DNA from 3 places in the Streptococcus nasisuis genome. Region 1 is predicted to be linked to each of the others. Evidence: predicted binding sites of a transcription regulator. Region 1 holds the regulator's gene; each other region holds the start of a gene.
The links. The regulator CtsR, encoded in region 1, represses protease genes until heat stress. The targets are predictions, from matches to a motif close to TTGGTCAAAAAAGGTCAAANA.
Positions count from the first base shown of each region.

Region 2: a site for CtsR is predicted at 1,239-1,259, ahead of AB1F57_RS06665 (ATP-dependent Clp protease proteolytic subunit). Genes of this name have one in related genera too.
Region 3: a site for CtsR is predicted at 1,157-1,177, ahead of AB1F57_RS10990 (ATP-dependent Clp protease ATP-binding subunit). Genes of this name have one in related genera too.

Region 1 covers NZ_CP162268.1:302,647-304,918, forward strand. Annotated here, with positions in the region: gene AB1F57_RS01685 (hypothetical protein) at 1-89, shown strand, start outside; gene AB1F57_RS01690 (DUF4176 domain-containing protein) at 86-388, shown strand; gene AB1F57_RS01695 (CtsR family transcriptional regulator) at 858-1,316, shown strand; gene AB1F57_RS01700 (ATP-dependent Clp protease ATP-binding subunit) at 1,321-2,272, shown strand, end outside.
Region 2 covers NZ_CP162268.1:1,318,177-1,320,448, forward strand. Annotated here, with positions in the region: gene AB1F57_RS06655 (alpha-glucosidase) at 1-484, shown strand, start outside; gene upp (uracil phosphoribosyltransferase) at 564-1,193, shown strand; gene AB1F57_RS06665 (ATP-dependent Clp protease proteolytic subunit) at 1,304-1,894, shown strand; gene AB1F57_RS06670 (DUF2129 domain-containing protein) at 1,979-2,251, shown strand.
Region 3 covers NZ_CP162268.1:2,177,660-2,179,931, forward strand. Annotated here, with positions in the region: gene AB1F57_RS10990 (ATP-dependent Clp protease ATP-binding subunit) at 1-903, opposite strand, end outside; gene AB1F57_RS10995 (peptide deformylase) at 1,217-1,627, opposite strand; gene AB1F57_RS11000 (MerR family transcriptional regulator) at 1,700-2,272, opposite strand, start outside.

The sequences.
Region 1 (2,272 bases):
TGTTCGTTTGTACAGCACTTTTGGCAAAATACCAGATTTTCAAGCGTATGTTCGTTTTACATAAAATTAAAAAAGAGTTGATTCGATGAAATATTTACCAATTGGAACGGTTGTACAGTTAAATAATGGTCAAGTCAAATTAATGATAGTAAGCCGATTCCCCCTATATGATAATCAAGGAGAAATTGGATACTTCGATTATTCAGGATGCATTTATCCTCAAGGAACAGCTGATAACCAGTTTTATTATTTTAATGAGGAAGATATTAAAACAATTTGGTTTGAAGGCTATGTAGATGGTCAAGAAGAAGAATACCGCAAAATTGCTAGGAATGAAGTTGGTAAGATAACTTATCCTAGATTTACTTTAGAGAATATCAAAAATTAGGTAGCTTTTCAAAGGTTATTCCGATGACGAAGAAAGTAGATTTATGGAGATCTACGGACAATGGGAGTCTGATTTACAAATTCCCCGTAAACAAGTCAAATAAGACTTTGATTTGAAGTAGGACCATTTCGGTGGTCGGGTCAAGCTATTTCTATCCAGACAAGATTACCTTGTCTGGATTTTTTTTATAATGGAAGGGTAGGTTCTTCCTTGATACATAAACAGCGAGGCTAGACTTGGTCTGAGCGGAGCTGATGGATGTGACAGAGTTGGACTTGACAAACTGACTTCGAACTAGAAAACAGTTGAGGAGCTCTGCTTATTTCAAAAACAGCAGAGACCAAAGTGAATTTGGGATGGTGACGATCACTTTGGGGGACTCTGGAACTCTCTGGCCCAGTCTTTTACTTTTATTATTTTATTTTTTAAGGTATAATGGTCAAAGATAGTCAAAGAAAGAGGCGACACTATGGCGATGAAAAATACATCAGACTATATCGAAGAGCATATCAAGGCGATCTTGGAGCAGGTCAATGTGGCGGAACTACGTCGGAGTGAATTGGCCAGTCGGTTTGAGGTCGTGCCCAGTCAGATAAACTATGTCATAAAGACACGGTTTACAGCCAGTCGGGGTTATATTGTGGAAAGTAAACGCGGTGGCGGAGGCTATATCCGAATTGGCCGCATTACCTTTTCGGACAAGCATGAATTGGTTCGTGATTTGTTAAATAATATGGGCGACCAGTTGTCTGCGACCGTTTATAATGATATTTTACAGCTCTTGTTTGATGAGAAGTTGATGACAGAGCGCGAGGGCAATTTGTTTCTTGCGACGGGTACAGATGAGGTGCTCGGCAAGGAAGCGGCAGGTATCCGGGCCCGCATGATGCGTCAGATTTTACGGCGCTTAGATAGGAAAGAGGATTAGGGGAATGAATATTTCAAAGGGATTGAAACGGGTCTTTGAGGATGCCCAGCTGATTGCTCAACGTTATAGTAGTGACTTGTTGGAGACCTGGCATGTGCTCTTGGCCTTTGTTATCAACCAAGATACGGTAGCTGGAGCGGTCCTGGCAGATTATCCACCTAGTGTGGCAGACTATGAGCATGCTACCTTTGTCGTGACCGAAAAAGTCTATCAGGAGGACATAGAGTTCTTCAAGATTTTGCCGTCGTCCAAGCGTTTGGATGAGAAGGCAGCCAATGCCAAAACCATTGCGCAGGCCGTCAAGGCCAAGGAAGTAGGAACAGAGCATCTTTTCCTAGCCATGCTTTTGGACAAGAAAACAGTGGCCAGCCAGATTTTGGACAAGGTTGGTTTTCACCATGAAGACTCGGATGATAAGATTCGCCTGCTAGATTTGCGGAAAAATCTTGAGGCCCGTGCAGGCTTCAACAAGGAAGATATTAAGGCCATTCGTCTGGCCTTGAAGGGGCGCAAGGCTTCTCAACAGACCATGGGGCAGATGATGGGTGGCGGTATGCCTCAGCCCCAGACAGGTGGTTTGGAAGATTACACCCGTGACTTGACTGCCTTGGCTCGTGAAGGCAAGATGGATCCTGTTATCGGTCGTGATACTGAGATTTCGCGTATGGTGCAGATTTTATCGCGCAAGACCAAGAATAATCCTGTCTTGGTCGGTGATGCGGGTGTCGGGAAAACAGCCCTGGCTCTGGGACTTGCTCAGCGTGTAGCGTCGGGAGATGTTCCTCCTACCCTGGCCAAGATGCGGGTCTTGGAGCTGGATTTGATGAGTGTGGTTTCTGGGACCCGTTTCCGTGGGGATTTTGAGGAGCGGATGAACAATATCATCAACGACATCGAAGAAGATGGTCAGGTGATTCTTTTCATCGATGAGCTTCATACCATTATGGGCTCTGGTT
Region 2 (2,272 bases), 1.0 Mb from region 1:
GTATGCAGAACGGATTGAAAATGGCTTTACCAAGGAGGAATTGATTACTTCTATAAATGCCAAAGGTCGTGATAATGCTCGTCGTCCAATGCAATGGACAGGAGCAGAAGGAGCGGGCTTCAGTACAGGTCAAGCCTGGCTGACTTTGGGAGATACTGTCAAAGACATCAATGTTGAAAAAGCACTTGCAGACAAACAATCGCTTTTCTATACCTATCAAAAATTAATCGCTCTTCGGAAAGAGTATCCTTGTATGTCTGAAGGAAAATATGAAGTGATGGAGACAGGAAATAGCTCGGTAATGGCCTACCGTAAATATGATGAACAGGATGATTTCATCATTCTGGTGAATTTCACAAGTGATGAGCAAGCCTTCGAAGTATCGAGCGAGGGATATTCCTTGTTTATGCATAATTACGAAGAGGCTGCATTTTTGGCTGGACAAGTATTGAGACCGTATGAGGCAATTGTTCTCAAAAAATAAGATAATTTTCAATATTCACGAGCTTTTTTCATGAATTTTTGGTAAAATAGAAAAAACAAAAAAGAGAGGTTTTATCATCATGGGTAAATTCCAAGTCATTTCACACCCACTCATTCAGCATAAATTATCTATCCTTCGTAGAACAACAACTTCTACAAAAGATTTCCGTGAGTTGGTTAATGAAATTGCCATGCTAATGGGCTACGAAGTCTTGCGTGACTTGCCATTGGAAGATGTAGAAATCGAAACACCGATTACAAAGACGGTTCAAAAGCAGATTGCAGGAAAAAAATTGGCAATCGTTCCAATCCTGCGTGCCGGTGTTGGTATGGTGGACGGTTTGCTCAGCCTAGTACCAGCAGCCAAAGTTGGTCACATCGGTATGTACCGTGATGAAGAGACCCTCCAACCCGTTGAATATTTGGTGAAATTACCAGAGGATATCGACCAACGCCACATCCTTGTTGTGGACCCAATGCTTGCAACAGGTGGTTCAGCTATTCTTGCTGTTGATTCGTTGAAAAAACGTGGTGCATCCAATATCAAATTTGTGGCCCTCGTATCAGCTCCAGAAGGTGTAAAGGCTCTTCAAGAAGCTCATGCAGATATTGACATCTACACAGCTGCCCTGGATGAAAAACTCAACGAAAAAGGCTATATCGTCCCTGGTCTGGGAGATGCAGGTGACCGCCTCTTCGGTACAAAATAAGTAGATAAAGAAATCAGCTCGGCTGGTTTCTTTTTCTGTGTTAAATATTTGACCAATTTTGACTATTGGTATATAATAGGCACATATCTATCTCGAAAAGGAGTATTCTTATGATTCCAGTAGTTATTGAACAAACCAGTCGTGGTGAGCGTTCTTATGATATTTATTCCCGTTTGCTCAAGGACCGTATCGTCATGTTGACAGGACCGGTGGAGGACAATATGGCTAATTCTATCATTGCCCAATTGCTCTTCCTCGATGCGCAAGATCCGACTAAAGACATTTATCTCTATGTCAATACCCCAGGTGGATCTGTGTCAGCAGGTCTTGCTATCGTGGATACCATGAACTTTATCAAGGCAGACGTCCAGACAATTGTTATGGGAACAGCAGCATCTATGGGAACCATCATTGCATCTAGTGGTGCCAAGGGCAAACGTTTCATGTTGCCAAATGCCGAGTACATGATCCACCAACCAATGGGTGGAACTGGCGGCGGTACACAACAAACCGACATGGCCATTGCTGCAGAACACTTGCTTAAAACCCGTAATAAATTAGAAAAAATCTTGGCTGACAATTCAGGTAAAACAGTCAAGCAAATCCACAAGGATGCGGAGCGTGATTACTGGATGACCGCTGAAGAAACCTTGGCATACGGCTTCATTGACCAAATCATGGATAACAGCAAAACTAAATAAAATAAGGGAAGGGCTGGATTTGGTCCTTTTCATTTTCCCTGGAAAAGGGTATAATTATAGATAGAAATATCTGAGGAGAAGTCCATGTTTGAGAAAAAAGAACGCACCAGCCTAACTGTTTATTTGCATTATAATCGGGATTCCAGAAAACTCAACCACTACGGTGACATGATTTACCATTCAAAGCGCCTGCGTTATGTTATATTATATGTTAATGCAGAAAAAGCTGAGGAAGTCATGAGCAAGCTCAAAAAAGAGAAGTTTGTCAAAAAAGTAGTTCCTTCCTACATCAAGGAACTGGATCAGAATTTTGTTGGCAATCTATGGCGGGACGAGCAAAATCCCGTTACTTTGTAATTAGAGAAGGAGTAGGTTTAA
Region 3 (2,272 bases), 720 kb from region 1:
CAAGCTACGTTGTGGAATATATTGGACAGAATAATCAACCGCAGCTCGTAAGACTTCGTCAGGCAAGGCGATATTGTGGTGAGCTTCATAAAGCGGCTTAATCCCTTTCAAAATCTGGTAGGTGTCTTCTGCGGACGGAGCATTAACCTTGACTTCATTGAAACGACGAGCCAGAGCAGCGTTCTTGTGAATGGTATTGCGGTATTCGTCCTGCGTAGTGGCACCGATAACCGTCAATTCCCCACGGGATAAAGCTGGTTTGAGAATATCTGCTAAGCCCTTAGAACCTGAGTCTCCACCAGTGCTACCAGCTCCCAAAATCTGATGAATTTCATCAAAGAAGAGGATGATATTTCCAGCTTTTTTGACTTCATCAACTAGGTTTTGCACATTTTCCTCAAAAGCTCCACGATACTGAGTCCCAGCTTCCAATCCTGAAATGTCGATGGAGATGATTTCCTTGTTCTTAATGGCCGCTGGCACATCACCATTGACAATAGCTTGAGCCAAACCTTCCACTACCGCTGTTTTACCAACACCTGCATCACCGACCAGAACAGGATTATTCTTAGTCCGACGAGCTAGGATTTCAGAGGTTTCTTGGATTTCCTTGTTTCGTCCAATGACTGGATCCAACTTACCTTCACGCGCATCTTGGGTCAAATTGCGACCCAGTTTTGCTAGTATTCCATCTGACTTTATCTGACCTTTTTCCTGTGTTTGAGCCACTTCTTCTGTCTGTGGCAGGCGACCAGTTTGACGGTATATAGCGAATTCTTCTGGTGTCACTTCACGCCCATTGATAGAATAACGGCGACGTTCTGTGCTGTAGCCACCCATGTTGCCCATGAGTTGATTGAAAATATCGTCCATATTGTTAAAGTTATTGAAATTGTTGTTCATAGTTCTACCTCGTTTATAAATTCTATTTCTTTTGACTTTTACTGACCTTTATTTTAAAAAAATTTCTAGTAGGGTATAATCCTGTCCTTCATTTTAACCTCCTCAGAAGTTTGCCTTTTACTGACCAATAGGTTCAAGAGTAAGTCAAACCGTTCTCGTTTGACCTAAACTGACCTTTTGTCCAAAGAATTCGTAAGGTCCTTTACCTTACGAATCTTATTCTACACCATTGGTCAGTAAAAGTCAATAGTTTTGTTTGACCTTTTTTGACTTTTTGATAAAAAAATCTACCTGACGGTAGATTTGGTAGCTACTAGATGATAATCCCTTCCAAATGATCTAGTTCATGCTGAACAATCTGGGCTTGGAAGTCAGTCAGTTTCAGGCTCCGCTTTTTCCAATAAGCATCAAAAAACTCTACTTCAATTTCCTGATAGCGAGTGGTCAGGCGAGTACCTACTAGCGACAGGCAGCCTTCCTCTGTCTGATAGGGCTTGGCCTTGCTGATGAGGACGGGATTGTACATGACCAGATTTGTGAAGCCCATGTTGACGATGATAATCCGCTTTTTGGCGCCAATCATGTTGGCCGCCATACCCACGCAGGCGTGAGCGTTGGCTACCAAAGTATCCTGTAAGTCTTGACCTACCTGCACATCTAGCTGAGTCGCCGGTTCAGACTTCTGCTGCAGGAAGAAAATATCTTTCATAATAGGTTGAATCATGGGGTGTCTCCTTATACTCTAGCTTCATCTAGTATACCAAAAAAAGCCTAGTTTTCACTAGACTTCTTTCGCTTATTCTTGACAGTAGACTGCAATTGCCTGACTGACAAAGGCTGCTGTGCCTGGTCCACCTGCTCGGTCAATGTTGGCTGAAAATCGCTCATCTTCAACGTACATAAGACCTAGCCCCTGCAAGATTTCCTTGGTGCAGGTGTAGAAGTTTTCTGTGATATAAGACTGCAAGTTCGCTACCTGAGCCTGCACATCAGGATGACTAACTTCCAAGCTCTGCATTTTTCCAAAAGCTTCAAAAATCGCCTCCATCTCTTGGGCAAATACTTTGTCCTTGCTGGCATCATAGCCTTCTTCAAACTCGGCATAGGCCGAAGTATTCCCCCACCGTTCCTTGGCCTCCGACTTATAAGCTTTTAGTTGACTGCTGTCAAATGCATGAAAATCCATTATTTCTCCTCCTTTTTCTGTGAGCAATCTGGCGTGATTGATGATGCGGTCCAGACGTTCCCTTTTGAGTTCTAAAAGGGTGATATGGTCCCGCAAGACCTGCTGACGATTGACTTCCGTCACATCCAGAAGTTGCTGAATGTCTTTGAGAGGAAATTCCAACTCACGAAATAATAAAATTTC